DNA from 4 places in the Companilactobacillus muriivasis genome. Region 1 is predicted to be linked to each of the others. Evidence: predicted binding sites of a transcription regulator. Region 1 holds the regulator's gene; each other region holds the start of a gene.
What was found. The regulator NrdR, encoded in region 1, represses ribonucleotide reductase genes. The targets are predictions, from matches to a motif close to ACACNATATATNGTGT.
Positions count from the first base shown of each region.

Region 2: a site for NrdR is predicted at 1,251-1,266, ahead of nrdH (glutaredoxin-like protein NrdH). Genes of this name have one in related genera too.
Region 3: a site for NrdR is predicted at 2,885-2,900, ahead of nrdJ (ribonucleoside-triphosphate reductase, adenosylcobalamin-dependent). Genes of this name have one in related genera too.
Region 4: a site for NrdR is predicted at 2,601-2,616, ahead of nrdD (anaerobic ribonucleoside-triphosphate reductase). Genes of this name have one in related genera too.

Region 1 covers NZ_BTTQ01000001.1:129,356-133,340, forward strand. Annotated here, with positions in the region: gene mutM (DNA-formamidopyrimidine glycosylase) at 1-485, shown strand, start outside; gene coaE (dephospho-CoA kinase) at 482-1,075, shown strand; gene nrdR (transcriptional regulator NrdR) at 1,097-1,570, shown strand; gene AAA923_RS00720 (DnaD domain protein) at 1,582-2,955, shown strand; gene dnaI (primosomal protein DnaI) at 2,958-3,866, shown strand.
Region 2 covers NZ_BTTQ01000015.1:16,145-20,129, forward strand. Annotated here, with positions in the region: gene nrdE (class 1b ribonucleoside-diphosphate reductase subunit alpha) at 1-603, opposite strand, end outside; gene nrdI (class Ib ribonucleoside-diphosphate reductase assembly flavoprotein NrdI) at 590-964, opposite strand; gene nrdH (glutaredoxin-like protein NrdH) at 964-1,194, opposite strand; gene AAA923_RS12030 (LVIS_2131 family protein) at 1,464-2,090, shown strand; gene AAA923_RS12035 (DUF2187 domain-containing protein) at 2,726-2,935, opposite strand; gene AAA923_RS12040 (guanylate kinase) at 3,019-3,576, shown strand; gene AAA923_RS12045 (C40 family peptidase) at 3,790-3,985, shown strand, end outside.
Region 3 covers NZ_BTTQ01000007.1:135,424-139,408, reverse strand. Annotated here, with positions in the region: gene AAA923_RS09045 (helix-turn-helix domain-containing protein) at 117-965, shown strand; gene AAA923_RS09040 (hypothetical protein) at 1,059-1,352, shown strand; gene AAA923_RS09035 (hypothetical protein) at 1,431-1,916, shown strand; gene AAA923_RS09030 (hypothetical protein) at 2,037-2,519, shown strand; gene nrdJ (ribonucleoside-triphosphate reductase, adenosylcobalamin-dependent) at 2,928-3,985, shown strand, end outside.
Region 4 covers NZ_BTTQ01000001.1:12,543-16,527, reverse strand. Annotated here, with positions in the region: gene nrdG (anaerobic ribonucleoside-triphosphate reductase activating protein) at 1-340, opposite strand, end outside; gene nrdD (anaerobic ribonucleoside-triphosphate reductase) at 270-2,480, opposite strand; gene AAA923_RS00080 (hypothetical protein) at 2,737-3,985, opposite strand, start outside.

The DNA of each region.
Region 1 (3,985 bases):
GGATGCAACTGTGGAATACTGACGATTTGGAGAACAATAAATCGATTCAAAAGCTCGGTCCAGAGCCACTTTCAACTGCATTTACCTTTAATAATTTGAAACCTCGTATTATGCGCCATCGCAAGGATATTAAGACTGTTTTATTGGATCAGTCAGTGATGAGCGGTTTGGGTAACATTTATGTTGATGAAGTTTTGTGGAAGGTTAAGATTCACCCTGAAACTCCAGCCAATCATTTGAATGATACTGATATTCAAAATATTATCGAAGTGTCCAATGAAGAAATGGAAAAAGCTATTGCCTCGGGTGGTTCAACGGTTCGTTCATACGTCGACGCAACTGGTCACAAAGGTAATATGCAAAATAGTTTGAAAGTTTATGGTAAGGAAGGGACACCTTGTCCACGTTGTGGAACTGACATTGAAAAAATCAAAGTTGGTGGGCGTGGAACACATTTTTGCCCTAAGTGTCAGGTTATCAAATGAGTAAAATTTACGGACTAACTGGTGGAATTGCTGCCGGTAAATCAACAGTTTTGAAGATGTTTAAGGACCACGGTTTCATAATATTCGATGCCGATTCATTTGCTCGTGAAGTAGTTATTCCAAATTCTATAGGTTTAAAACAGATTGTCGATCAGTTTGGGCAACAAGTTTTGAATGGCGATGGAACGTTAAATCGAGCTAAGTTGGGATCAATTGTCTTTAGCGACAGTGCCGAATTGGAAAAATTGAATCACATTACGCGTCCTTTAATTAAAGAGAAAATTTTAGAGACAATTGCGCTGATTAAAAGATCTACGAGTAAAACAATTGCCATTTTTGAAATACAATTGTTATTTGAAGGTAGTTATGAGGATTATTTTGACGGCGTTATCAGTCTTTACGAGCGTCCAGAGATTCAATTAGACCGTCTCATGAAGCGTAATAATTTATCTGAAAAAGTTGCCTTAGATCGAATTAATTCCCAGATGTCAATGGATGAGAAGAAGCATCGTGCTGATTTTGTCATTGATAATTCGGGAGATTTAACACAGCTTAAACAAGAATTTGAAAAGTTAATGTCACAACTTTAAATTGGAAAAGAGGTTGGAATTTTGATTTGTCCACATTGTCATCATGATTCATCAAAAGTTATTGATAGTCGTCCCAGCGATGAAGGACGCGCTATTAGAAGACGCCGTGAATGTGAGAACTGCGGTACAAGATTTACAACGTTTGAAAGATTAGAGAAATCACCATTATTAGTTATCAAGAAGAATGGTAATCGTGAAGAATTCAGTCGCGAGAAGTTGTTACGCGGTATTGTGCGTGCAGCTGAAAAACGTCCAGTTACTATGGACCAGATGAACGATATCGTTGATAAGGTTGAAAATGAAATCAGGGCTAACGGTGAGAGTGAAATTGGTTCACAAATTATCGGTGAGCATGTCATGAAAATTTTAGCCAAGGTTGATGATGTAACTTATATCCGCTTCGCTAGTGTTTATCGTGAATTTAAAGACATGAATAGTTTCATGAAAGAAGTTCAAGAAATGATGGCAAACGGAAATAAAATTGATAAGAAATAAGAGGGATGCCAGTGTCTACAAGTAATTTTGGATCAGAAAAGTTTACACCACTAGTAGGCTATTGGTGTTTGCCCAATGGTCATCTCAATGATGATGACCGCCACGTTTTAACTGATTTATATTTGCCCATTTTGGGAACAGAGGCTTTTAGTCTCTATCTTTTATTGTGGGAAAAACTGCCTAATAAGGAATTGGTAACCCAGCGTAAAAGTCATGCTGAGTTATTGAGCCTTTTAGGAATTGATTTGAAACGTTTTTACGAAGCACGCATCAAAGCTGAAGCGTTAGGATTGTTGCGAACATTTGAAAAGAAGGATGACCTTGGCCCATACTATGTGTATCAACTGTTTGAACCATTGTCACCAGACGACTTTTTCAAAGATGATTTGATGAGTATTTTCTTATATGAGCAAGTTAGTGATAGTAAATATCGTTTATTAGCTGATAAATATGCCCATTCAGATTTGATTTTGAATAATTCACACGAGATTACGAAGGACTTCTTGGAAGTATTCCAGTTGAGCAATAGCGATTTGATCAACACACCAACTGAAGTTAAGAATGCTCAGAATAATTTCACATCAACTGTCAGCTCCCAGAAGCCAACTTTGAGTGCCAAAGAAGTTGAACCATTGGATTGGGAACTGATTTCTGATCGAATTCAACAATTATATCGGATTCATCCGGATAACCTCTTGGAAAATCAAGAGTTAATTCTCAGTTTGCATGCTTTTTACGGCTTGGATGAAATGGTCTTGATTGATTTGATTGGTAAGACTTGTGATATCGTTCATAATAAAATTGACCCAGTTCGATTAAAACATTCTGTTCAGGACCGTTTTGAGAAGAATGCCAACATTTCTGTTAAACAGCAAGCTCCGACCGTTGAAGAGGCTCCTAAGGATGCTGAGACTAATCTGAACCGTGCTGACCAGTTGATTTTGCAACAGGCTAAGACGATGACTCCGGCCGATTTTCTGGCTGCTCAGAAGCAAAAGAGCGGCGGGTTCGTTGGAACTGTCGAGTCTCGTGCTCTGCGTGATATGGCAATGAAAACATATTTGTCAGCACCAGTTTTAAATATTATGGTCTATTACATTTTGCAGAATTCACCAACGTTAACATCGCCACTGATGGAAACTATGGCCAATGATTGGCAACAAAATAATATCCAAACCCCAGAGCAAGCTTTGAAACGGATCAATGACTTTCAAACTAAGCCTCGTAATCCTAAGCGTCGCTATAATAACAATAAGAATCGTAAAGTCGAACAGGCAACTGACTGGAGCAAATACAAGGCAAAAGTTCCAAATAATCAGAACCAACAAAATAGTCACAGCGAGATGCAAGATCGCTTAAACAGACTAAGAAATAAGGATAATTAAGCATGGAAAATTTAGGTAACAGACTGGCAGAATATTTAAATTCAAAAAATTTGACGGAGGATTATCGCCGTCTTCTTAACGGTGCTTTAAAAGATCCTGACGTTCAACAATTTTTGAAAGATAATAGCGATGAAATTAATCCTGACGCTATTTCGACAAGTGCTGCCAGTATTTATGAGTTTTATAACAATAAAAATCATGCCAGTGAATTGTCACGCGACTATTATCCAAAATTGACTGTCAGCAATCACAACATCGAAGTGGCTTATTATCCCAACGAAAGAACTCAGAATCGTGAGAAACGCAATCAGTACGAATCTGGCTTTGTTTTGATGGATATGCCATCTGATATCAGAAGTGCCAAATTGGATGATTACAATGGCGAAGGCCGTCAAGAAGCACTTGGCAAGTCACTCGACTTTATCGACAACTATTTGAATCAAAAAGGTTTCGTGCCAGGTTTATATTTGGCAGGGGACTTTGGCGTTGGTAAAACTTATTTACTTGGTGCGATTGCCAATGAGTTATTCAAGAATGATGTTCACACGACAATGATGCATTTTCCAACTTTTGCGGTAGAAATGAAAAATTCGATTGGATCAAATACTGTCTTGGCAAAAGTTAATAAAGTTAAAGGTGCCGAGATTCTCATGCTCGATGATATCGGGGCTGATTCAATGTCTAGTTGGATTCGAGATGAAGTTTTGGGAGTTATTTTGCAGTATCGTATGCAAGAAAATTTACCAACTTTCTTTTCATCCAACTTTTCAATGAAAGAGTTAGAGAAACACCTTGCTATCAACCAACGAGGCGAGGAAGAACCTGTCAAGGCTAAGCGTATCATGGAACGAGTTAAGTACTTATCTCGTGAAGTTATTGTGACTGGCCAAAACAGAAGATTTGAAAAATAACTTGCAATATCTAAAAATAAATGTTTCAATAAAGCCATGAAAGATAACACTTCGGTTCTATTCAGGGAGGGTACGATTACTGAAAGCTTACCCATTACTGGAGTTACCACTTTCACATA
Region 2 (3,985 bases), on a different contig from region 1:
ACCACCGATACGTGATAGTTGCAAGGCACTGTTGATTGTCCGACCGATACTATTCATATCGTCAGTAACTTGTAGTAGGAAACAAGATACGTATTCGCCACGACGCTTACGACCAGCATTTAAAAATGACGGTGTAGCGGGTTGATAACGCTGAGCAATCATCTCAGTTGCCAAACTCTTTGCGAGATCTTGATCGCCATTGGCATATAAAAGGGTATTAAAAAGAATTCTCATCTCATAATTTTCAAGATAATAGTTACCATCGTTAGTCTTTAAGTCATATTGATTGTAAAACTTATAGGCTGCCATAAATGATTGGAACTCAAAATGTTGATCCAACAAGTATTGGTAAAGACTTTCGATAAATTCAACTGAGTACTTATCGATAACTGATTTTTCGATGAAGTCACCTTTGATTAGATAATCTAGGTGGTCTTGGAAAGTATCAAACTTCATCGTATTAGGTTTCACATTTTCGGCAAAGAAGGCTGTAACAGCTTCCTTATCTTTGTTTAGTGGAATTTTGCCATCTACGGGGATGTTGATTTCATTATTTAATTTGAAATAACTAAGCTTAGTTGCATCGAGGTTATTTAATCCCAATTTCATTCACTACTTTCTGAAAGTTTTCGACATCTTTTTGGGTACCATTGAATTCAAATTGGAATACAACGGGCACATTTAAACCAGCGGCGATATCCTTAGCCGTATGATTGTAGAGCGTATTGAAGTTACGATTGCCACCACCGGCTACACCGACACAGTTCTTGGCATTATCTTCATATTGGAGAAAATCGATTACAGGGTCCATCATATCGTCGTCATAAGCAGGCACAATAAGAATAAATGGCCGACCCATTTGATAAAACGGATCGGCATCGGTAATTTCATATCCATCTATTCCCAGCTTATTAACAAAACGCTTTGTTTGACCTGTAATTGAATAATAAGCTAGCTCTTTCATTAGTCAACGAGCTCCTTTAGACTATCTGGACGGAAACCGACGATTGGGTCCATAGTTGAGTTCATTACGACAGGGACGCTTTGGAATCCTTGTTGCTTAAGAGCAGCTAAATATTCAGGGTCTTGGTTGATGTTTCTTTCTTCAAAAGGAACGTTGTGTTCTTTTAGATATCTCTTAGTCATTTTGCATTGCATGCAGTTATTTTTGCTATATACGATTGTGTTGTTCATGTTATTACTTCCTCTCAAGTGCTATTCTCAATTAGTATAATCATTTGAAATATGAAACACAATATATTGTATTCGACATAACGGTGAACACACGATATAGCGTGGTTATACTACCATTATAAAAAGTCGGCAAACGTGTGTACCCACACATTTTTTAGCGTTTCGTATCTCAATTTCAAATAATTTTTCGATTCGTGGTAAAATTAGCGTAATAACTATTATAGAGTTATGAAGTGTGTAAAACAATCAATTTTAGTTGGGAGAAAACTATGAGTTCTTGGAATTTTGTGGGAATTATTGCATGGATTATTGTAATTGCGCTATTAGTCTTTGTAGTATTTAATATCAGAAATCGTCATTTAAAAATTTTAGTAGTTAAAAAGGGAAAAATTACTGGGACAACAATTTTAATGGATTTTGTTGAAATTCTAGTCGTTATTTTTGCTGTCAGTGGAATGTTGTACACGAGTTTGTTTACAAAAGTTGATTTGACCGATAAAAGGGAAGTTGCCGTTTCGTATAAGTACGATCCGATGATTGTACAGACAACCAATGATGGTCAAGGATACTACGTCAAAATAGATAAGAAAGAATCCAATACAGCAACAGACGTCTACCAATATTGGATCAATAATTCGACATTCACTGTTTCAAGCAGAAATGCCACAATTTCAGATGCAACATTACCATTCACCGTATCAGGCATGCATTTGGATTGGCCAATGAAGAAAATCAAGAAGGCCGATAATAAGTATCAAGATGCATATGTAATTACTGTCCAAGCCAAATATAAGAACAATTTCATCAACGGATTAGGTCTAAAAGCCAACCGCTACGCAATGGAATATCGAGTATTACGAGTTCCTGCACGTTCATTTATTAATGTTGAAAAATAGATGATTGTAAAAGCGGCCGCCTCCGGTCGTCAGTGATTTTTTGCCGCTATGGGGACCGGTGCGAGCCAAGGTCTCGCACCTCGACTTGAAGCCTTGCAAAAACCGCAAGTCTCCAAGCTCGTCCCGTGGTGTAATGGCTAAAGCCATAACGTCACCTCCATTGCAGGCAAAAATCACTGACGACCGGAGGCTAAGGTTTTGGTTTATTGATATGTAATTGAAGTTTGGGATTCGATTTATCAATATTCAACTGAATACAGATTATTTAGGTAATCTGATAATTTTTTTCCATTCATTACATCAATGATGTAAATAATTAAACCATAATCAAAAAAATCTAGCCGTAAATTAAGAGATGTTTTTAAATTAAAAAAATTAAATTAGTTGGAAGAGCTGAGAGTATTCATCCGCAGCAAAAGTGGCGTTATTGCTTTAGCAATTACACCACCGGACGTGTTGGAGACTTTCCGGTCTTTGGAAAGGCTTCAACCGAGGCCCGAGACCGTACTTTGGCTCGGACCGTGCCGCGCAGCAGATGAATACTCTCAGCTCTGGAAACGGCAAACTAATATATAAAGAAGAGTAAAAAAAAGAAGCTGATCAACTTAATGACCGGCTTCTTTTTATGAGATTAATTATTTAGCTTTTTTGATTTTCTTGATACTTACAACAATCTTGTTATTTAATTCCGTTTTATTAGTATTGTCCTTAGGATCATTCTTAACAATCTCCATCAAAGCTGAGTGCTCGTAAATCTTCTCAACTTTTCCTTGGAATGGGTAATCCATATCTTCATCAACGGAGCAATCGTAAACAGTGCCAACTTTTAAGTCTTCTATTTTCATATCTAATTCTCCTCGGATTAATTACTTAACAGACTAGTATAATAATATAGTAGAAGAAATATTTCAAACATAGGAGTCCTATAATGGATAAACAAATTATTGTTATCACTGGAGCAAGTGGAACTGGGAAAACAACAATTAGTAAATATTTGCAAGATACCTATCATATACCGAGTGTCATAACTCATACTACTAGATTACCACGTGTGGGCGAAAAAGACGGCATAGACTATCATTTTGAGACGAAAGATAGCTTTTTGAAGAATCATTATCTTGAAAGAGTCGAATTTAGTGGCAATTGGTATGGATCTTCTGAAGAAAGTCTCAATAAAACTTGGGAAAAGTATGACGCCGCTAGTATTGTTGTCGATACTAAAGGAGCAATTTCCTATAAAGAGAAGTACGGCAATCAGGCAGTCGTCATTTTTCTTGAAGTAGATTTGGATACTGTGACGAAACGTTTGGCTGGTCGCGGGGATGATATTAATCGATTAAAAGCTCGAATTAATAGTGACGAATTCCATCGAGATTTGAATATTCCGAGTGAATTAAGGGGTAAATGTTATAAAATTACTAATAATAACATAGAAATAACTAAAGAAAGCGTTAACAAAATATTGAATATCGAAAAAATCAAGTAATTCCGATTTTCACAATAAAGCTGTAACCACTGGTACGTATGTGGTTGCAGCTTTATTACTTTGTGAACAACAAAGTGTAACATTCTTATACAATTGCTGTAACATTTCTGCAATATTCAGAGCGTATTATAGTCAACGTTGAGTGATAAGAAATTAATAATTAAGAAAAACTTAAAAAATAAAAAAAACAAACCATTACGGGGGATTTCAATTTTGAATACTAACGTTAAAAAGAGTCTTATTTCATTTACAGCTGCTGCAGCATTGGCAGTTACAGGTTTAGGCCTATCAAACGCTTCTACAACAAAGGCTGCTTCACAAGTTCTATCTGACGCTCCTTCTGCTGTTCGTACAAAGACTATGTCAGCACTTTACACAACACCATCATCAAATGGTAAGAGTTCTGGCC
Region 3 (3,985 bases), on a different contig from region 1:
CTGAAAATCTTATCATAAATAATTTCCATATAATATAGGAAAGATATAATCGGTAAAATATATCCCTAAATGGTATACTTAATATTAATTTGAATATTCGTTGTTGAGGTAGAAATATGTTCTTAGGATCAGTAGTTTATGATAAAAGACGTAGTTTGAATTTAACTCAGGGAGACCTGGCTGACGGTGTTTGTAATCAAAATACCATCAGTAAAATGGAAAAGCACAATATGACGCCGCAGATTGAGGTTCTTGTTAAACTCTGTCAGCGATTGAATCTGACATTGAACGATGTGTTTAGTGATTTTTCTGGTGACGCTAAAATAGAGCAGACTTTTGTTCTGGATGATATTGAAGAGAGTATCCTTTTAAAGGATATTACTGAGATTGATGCAAAAATGTCATTAGTTGAAGATGATGTTGGTCCAAAGGATAAGATTCAGTTCGAATTTATCAATGGTCTGCTGGAATTTTGGAAGTCTGATTTGGAGAGAAGTTCTTTCGATTTGGATAAAGTCTTACAAGAGACCAAATCGGACAATGATAACATCTATACTTTGATGTCATATTTGGTCAAAGGGATGATCTGTCTTGAACAGAAACACTTGGATATGACCGCATACTATTGCAAAACAATTTCTGATGCTTTGCAAGAAAATTTGAATATTGCCAATGCTCGAGTGATAGAAATATTGTTTTTATGCAAATCTTTGGGAAAAATGTATGCGGAGATTAATCAGCCAGACTTTGCGATTGATGTTTCTAAACGTGGAATTGAATATGCCAATGAAAAACATTCATCTTACTTTATTGATGAGTTGAATTACAACATTGCCTTGGCTTTCAAAGAACAATCTAACCAAGGTGCAGAGTATGAAAAGTATAAGAATATTGCATACTATTCAGCTATTTCTCTGAATCACCCTGATTTTCAAAAATTGGTTGAAAAGGATAATGTTAAATAAATAGTTAAGATTCAAATATTCGGTGGCTATTAATAATCTCCTGAGGTTATAGTATGTGTTGTTAAGGGAATTCTTACAAAGGGAGAGTTTACTATGCAAACGTTGGATCAATCAAAATCATATTACCGCCGAATTACAGTACTCGATATTGTAACTATGTTGATGATAATTGGATTGATGTTTTTTGCAAATGGATTTTTAATGTCATTATTATTGATAGTCGTTTATCCATTTAGTCATTCAAAAGTCTTAGTGTCAGATATTGGGGATAAGGATACTAAGATTTGGGTTCGCAAGATTGATTGGGACCACTATTGCAAAGGACATGGGATTGGTCGACTGATGCAGTATAAATCCCAGAGTACGGTTCATATGAAACAGGCTTAGCAGACTTTCGGGTCTGCTTTTTTTTATCCTCTTGAGGAGTATAATTAAATTAATAAATCGTATAGGGAGATATATATTATGAAGAAAATTACCACCTTTTTAGTAGCTTTCGTTGGCTTGTTGTTTGGTGCTCTGAGTTTAGCTAATACAACAATTGTCAAAGCTGATTCACCATTGCCTGCCGGTCGTTATAGCTTTGCTGTAACAAATAAGGCACAGACAACTGATATGCAAGGCAATGTTACATCTACTGTTTTGGATGCCGGTTCAGTTTGGAAAATTAATAGCGAATATACTCATGGAGACCAAACATTTTTTGAATTAGCACCAAATATTTTGGTTAATCAAAATGCTGGATATTTGTATTTGCCAAGTGTTGGTACCTTAACTATCAGTAGTAAAACGGCTGCACCTTTGTATGATCACAATGGTAAGTTGATTACTGACCGTGCTTTGTCACCAAAATCATCTTGGTATACTGACAGAACTATTTTCCGTGACAAGATGACATTCTACCGTGTCGCAACTGATGAGTTTGTGTCATTAGGGGATGCACTTGATTAGTATTACATTTGAATAATGATAGTTTTTAATATGAGGCAGCATAGGATACTCTATGTCTGCTTTTTTTATTTTTTATGAATCTATAATTAGGGCAATAAATATGTTAAGGAGGCTTTTAATATGAAGAAATTTGTAGCATATTTATCGGTAACAGTTAGTTTATTATTTGGGGCAATAGCTTTGGAAAATACGACAACTGCTAAAGCTGATTCAACATTACCTTCAGGTCGATATGACTTTGCAGTTACTCAAAGGGCTCAAACGACTGATATGCAGGGCCATGTGACTCCAGTTATTTTGGACACAGGTACTGTATGGAAAGTTAATAGTGAGTTCTATCATGGAAATCAAACATATTTCCAATTGGCACCCAATGTTTTTGTTAATCAAAGCGATGGTTATATGTACCTGCCAGAGGTTGGAGACTTAACAGTAATCAGAAAGACTCCAGCACCCTTATATGATCATAATGGTAAATTAATTACTGATCGCGAGTTAGCACCTGGAAGTGTTTGGTATTCGGATAGAGCAATTTTTGTTGACCATATGTCATTCAATCGAGTTGCTACTAATGAATTTGTTTCAATTGCCGATGTTGATTGAAAAATAAATTGGTATAGGTCCAATGATTTGGAAGTAAATCATTGGGCTTTTTTATGTCAAAAATTAATTATCTTGTGGAACACCTGATGTGACAACCGTATGTTCGTGTCAAGGGAAATATTTGCCTTTATCCACTTGAATTTTGGCTCATAGTTTAAATTAAAAAAACCATTGCTAAGTCCCAGAGTGCAATATTAGAATAGTAATTGCGACCTTGGCTTTTCGCTTTGAATTCTGAAGAATTCATTAAGTTACAAGATGTATATTTTTATTTGAAATTGCCGAAATATCAACACTCAAAATAGCTCTTAAAAAGTCAATAGCAATATTTGTATACAAGATATTGTTATTTTTTCTGTTCGAGGGTACTATATATTGTGTTATTTAAAAAGTGTGGAGTGATTATTAATGGACGTAATTAATAAAGTTATTTTATCCGACGAATTCGTCGATGAAGTTAAGAAGACAATTAAACCCCACTGGGGTGAATTAGGCTGGGTCACATATAAACGTACATATGCGCGTTTTATTGACAAACTTGGCCGGACTGAAAACTGGTCCGAAACAGTTAAGCGTGTGGTCGAAGGAAATATCAATCTTGACCCTCGTTTAAAAGATAATAATTTAACTGATGAACAATATGCCGGATTAGTTAAAGAAGCTCAAAGTTTATACAAATTGGTCTATGGTTTAGCTGCCACTCCTTCAGGGAGAAATCTCTGGATCTCTGGTACTGAATATCAACATCGTAACGGGGACGCTTTGAACAATTGTTGGTTCATTGCTATCCGTCCACAAAAGTATGGTGACAGTCACATTGTGCCTAACTATCTTCAAAAGGAACAACTAGCTGTTTCAATGCCTTTCTCATTCATGTTCGATCAATTGATGAAGGGTGGCGGTGTCGGCTTCTCTGTCGTTCCTAGCAACATGAAGTTGATGCCTGTAGTTGATAACAAAGTTAGTTTAACTGTGCTTATTGGCAAGGAGAGTGCCTCATACAAGGACTCTATCGCTGCTGGTGCAATTGACCGTGACGACTGGTTGGAAAAGAATGATATTTCTGCCACACGTCACTACGAATTGCCTGATACTCGTGAAGGTTGGGTTATTGGTAATGCCAATATGATTGATGCTCACTTTAACGATACTAATGATGGTTTCAAAGATGTTGTCCTTGATATTACTGACATTCGTGCCAAAGGTGAAAAAATCAAGGGCTTCGGTGGAACTGCTTCAGGTCCTGTGCCTTTGATTGAAATGTTCTTTGATATTAATGAAGTTTTGAATAGTGCTGTTGGTCGTAAATTGACTTCAGTCGACTGTACCGATATGGGTAACTTGATTGGTAAAACAGTTGTTGCTGGTAATGTTCGTCGTTCAGCTGAATTAGCTTTGGGCGGATCAACTGATGATGACTTTATTACTATGAAGCAAGACCAAAAGAAACTTTATCACCACCGTTG
Region 4 (3,985 bases), 120 kb from region 1:
CTTTTCTAATTCGCTTGCATAACGATAAACAAACTTCTGTATTGAGAAATGGTTCACCACCAAGTAGCGTTAAACCCTGGACATAGCTTTGCCCAAGGTCTTTGATGATCTGATCTTCGAGTTCTTTAGTATAAGGTTTTCCATAACGAAAATCCTGTGCTGCAACGTTATAACACCCCGGACATCTAAATAGACAGCCCGAAACATACAAACTACATCTAACACCTTCACCATCTACAAAGTTAAATGGTTTGTAGTCAGCAATTCTTTTAAGACTGTGGTCCTTGCTTAACCATTCTTTGGGAGTCGGATTGTTTGGCTCTCTCATATTTTGCCGCATGCTGTATCATCTCCGAAGTCATATTTTTTCTACGTGAAGCAATTTCAACGTGACGACCGTGAATCATCGGACGTTGTTGTGGATTACCTAAATATCCACAAGTTCTCTTAACAACATCACATGTTTGTGGATCATGATTACCGCATTGTGGACAAACAAACCCACGTGCAGTGGCATTAAACTCTCCTTTAAACCCACATTCGAAGCATTGATCAATCGAAGTATTTGTACCTAAATAACCAACATGGTCATAAGCCCAATCCCAAACAGCTTCCAATGCCTTAGGATTTTGACGTAAATTAGGATATTCGCAGTAATGAATGAACCCACCTGAAGCGTATTTTGGAAATGCCTCTTCAAAAGTCAACTTCTCAAATGGATTAGGATGTTTTCTAACATCGTAATGGAAACTATTGGTGTAGTATTCCTTCTCCGTTATATTTGGTATAACGCCGAATTTTTCCAAATCATCGCGGCAGAATGTGTCCGTCAATGATTCAGCTGGTGTTGAATAAAGACTGTAGTGATAACCACTCTCGTTAGCCCACTTAACACATTTTTCGTGTAACGCCTTTACAATACTTTCAGCAAAGTCATGAGCCTCTTGATTACCCTCCCATTTATCGCCAAAGAACTCGCTACATACTTCATATAGACCAATATAGCCTAATGAAACAGTGGCACGTTGATTTTTGAATAACTCATCAATACTGTCATCTTTCTTAAGACGTTTACCGAAAGCACCATACATATATAATAACGGTGCATTCTCAGGTTTAGCTTGCTTGGTACGTTCGATACGATATTCCAAAGCGGCGTGACAAATCTGCATTTTTTCTTCAAAAATAGTCCAAAACAAATCCATGTCTCCCTTGGATTCAAGAGCAATTCTTGGTAAATTGACCGTTACAACGCCTAGATTCATTCGACCAGAAATAACTTCTTTACCGTTCTCATCTTTCCAACCTTGAAGAAATGAGCGACAACCCATTGGTGTTTTAAAACTACCAGTGATTTCTTTGATTTTGTCATACATCAACAAATCAGGATACATACGTTTAGTTGAACACTCTAATGCCAACATTTTGATGTCATAATTAGGATCACCTGGGTCCAGATTCAAGCCACGTTTAACAGTAAATGTTAGTTTGGGAAAAATTGCCGTTCGATGTTCTTTGCCCAAACCTTTAATTCTGATTTCTAAGATAGATTTTTGAATAGCACGCTCCAACCAATTCGTTCCTAAACCGAAATTAATGGTCGTGAACGGCGTTTGCCCTTGAGATGAGTAAAGTGTATTGATTTCATATTCAAGTGCCTGCATGGCGTCATAAATGTCCTTACGAGTCTTATCCTTAGCAAACTCTTCTTGCTTATCTTCAGCAATCCACTTCTTAGCATCTTTCATGTGTTTTTGATAATTAATTTCAGCATATGGTGCCAATAATTGATCAATTCGGTTAGCTGAACAGCCACCATATTGTAATGAAGCCACGTTGGCAATAATTTGTGACATTTGGGCAGTTGCTGTTTGAATCGAGCGTGGTGAAGAAACCCAAGCGTTACCAATTTTAAAACCATGACTCAACATCTCATCAAAATCGATCAGACAACAGTTAGTCTCAGGTGTAACTGGTGAATAATCAAGATCATGCCAGTGGATGTCACCACGTAAATGTGCTTTAGCCACAAGCTCTGGCAGCATTTTTAGTCCCATCGCACGACTTGCTACACCGGCTTCCAAATCACGTTGGGTATTGAAAATATTACTGTCCTTATTAGCATTCTCATGAACAACTTCATCGTTACGGTCAAATAGACGTTCAATGTTCAATTGGACATTCGTAGCACGGGCAAACTTATCCTGATCACTTTGGAAGTATTCTTCATAAGAATCAGCCTGATTAGCCATACCATTTTCTTTCAGAATACGAAAAATAACCCTATGCAGTTCTGTCGCTGCAATCAATTCATGACTACGAAAAATATCCACCAATTTATCTACAACTAACTGTTTTTGTTCAGCGTTTAACTTTAATTGGTCCAAAACAAACATAATCTTATAAGCGTAAAAATTAGTTTTGACTCCACTACGTTTTTCTACGGGAATAGTAACTAAATCATCTAATCTGGCATTCATATAAAAATCCTCCTGAACTTTTGACCTTGCGATAACGTTAAATACTGCTATCATTCTACAAAATTATTAATAAAAAAATAAGACTACTAAATACCAGATGATGTGTTATATAGCACAGTCATACAATATATAGTAGCCTTATTTCGATTTCAGCAAAAACATCACTCTAACGATTTCACAAATCGTCGTTATGTTTGCGAACAATCTTGATATGCAAACATTCGTTCATGCTCAAAAATTTCAGAAGTTTTTTAACTTATAGCGTTGTAGTGGTCGATTTTTGTTCTCTCTTACGAACAAAATAAAATGTAATTGCTGCATAAACAAAAACGACGGCAGTAATAAAAATATGTACATTATATAGAACACTAATCGTAGGACCATCATTAATATTATTATTGAAAAATCCCAATGCATTAATTTTAGCAAAGTAACTGACAAAATAAATTGTTGTCATGTATACCAATTGTTGTGAAACGTTACCGACACTTGAAAGTTGATACTTGATCAAGAAAGCACGTTCATTGTCGATATTGGTATTTGAATATAACTCATCATTTAGAATACGGTTATCTGCCCCGACAAAGACTGAACAGAAGAACAATCCAGCAAAGTATGTCAGATTAAACAATGACAAGACCAGTCCAACTAGCAGTAATGGATAACGGATGCCACGATGGTTTTTATTAAGTAACGGCCCCATCTGGAAACCAATTAAATAAATTGCATAAATGAGCATCAAACTGTTAAATCCAAAACGAATCGTACTGTCAAATATGGCATAGAGCATTACGTAATTCATAACTACCCCACGGTTTACCGCAGACATGCTCAATGGGAAAAGTTTTTTATGAATATCAATTTGGTAATAGGCTAAGAAAAAGAACAAAACGATGGCAGCGATACTGATGATCAAATCAAAAGAATTCGAAACTGCTTTGAGTCTCGTGTAGCGAATAATAAAGACCAACATGACCAAACTGGCCAGAACAATCAAGCTAAATAGCGAATTAACGTGAAACTTGGGTTTCTTCTCCATCCCTTGATAGAACGTCAAACGATGTGTTATCTGCATTCCACCGACCATTGCGGCAAAGAATAGCACCGCTAATAATAAGAATGATAGATTCAAGAATTTTGTCTTTGTAGCAATCAATTGTACGACCAACAAAATAACTAAGGTCAAGACAACCGACAATAGATGCATGCGATTGAACTTGAACTCTTTATCCATCTGTCCTCGTGAACGAACGGTTAAATAGTATGGCCAGATCCAACTCGATGCTAGTCCCAACAAGACACCACCGATAATTCCCATAACAGGATTAGCGGCACCGAGGATGAAGAGTGAACCCATCACCCCAAACAAACTGGACATAGCTAACATAGTTGATGCTGGTAGCGTGATAAACGTCGTCAATAACATCCCTAACGCTCTAAAAGTATAAAGCATTAGGAATGGTAAGGCATACGCAAAAACACTCTTATTTTGGTTATATAACGTC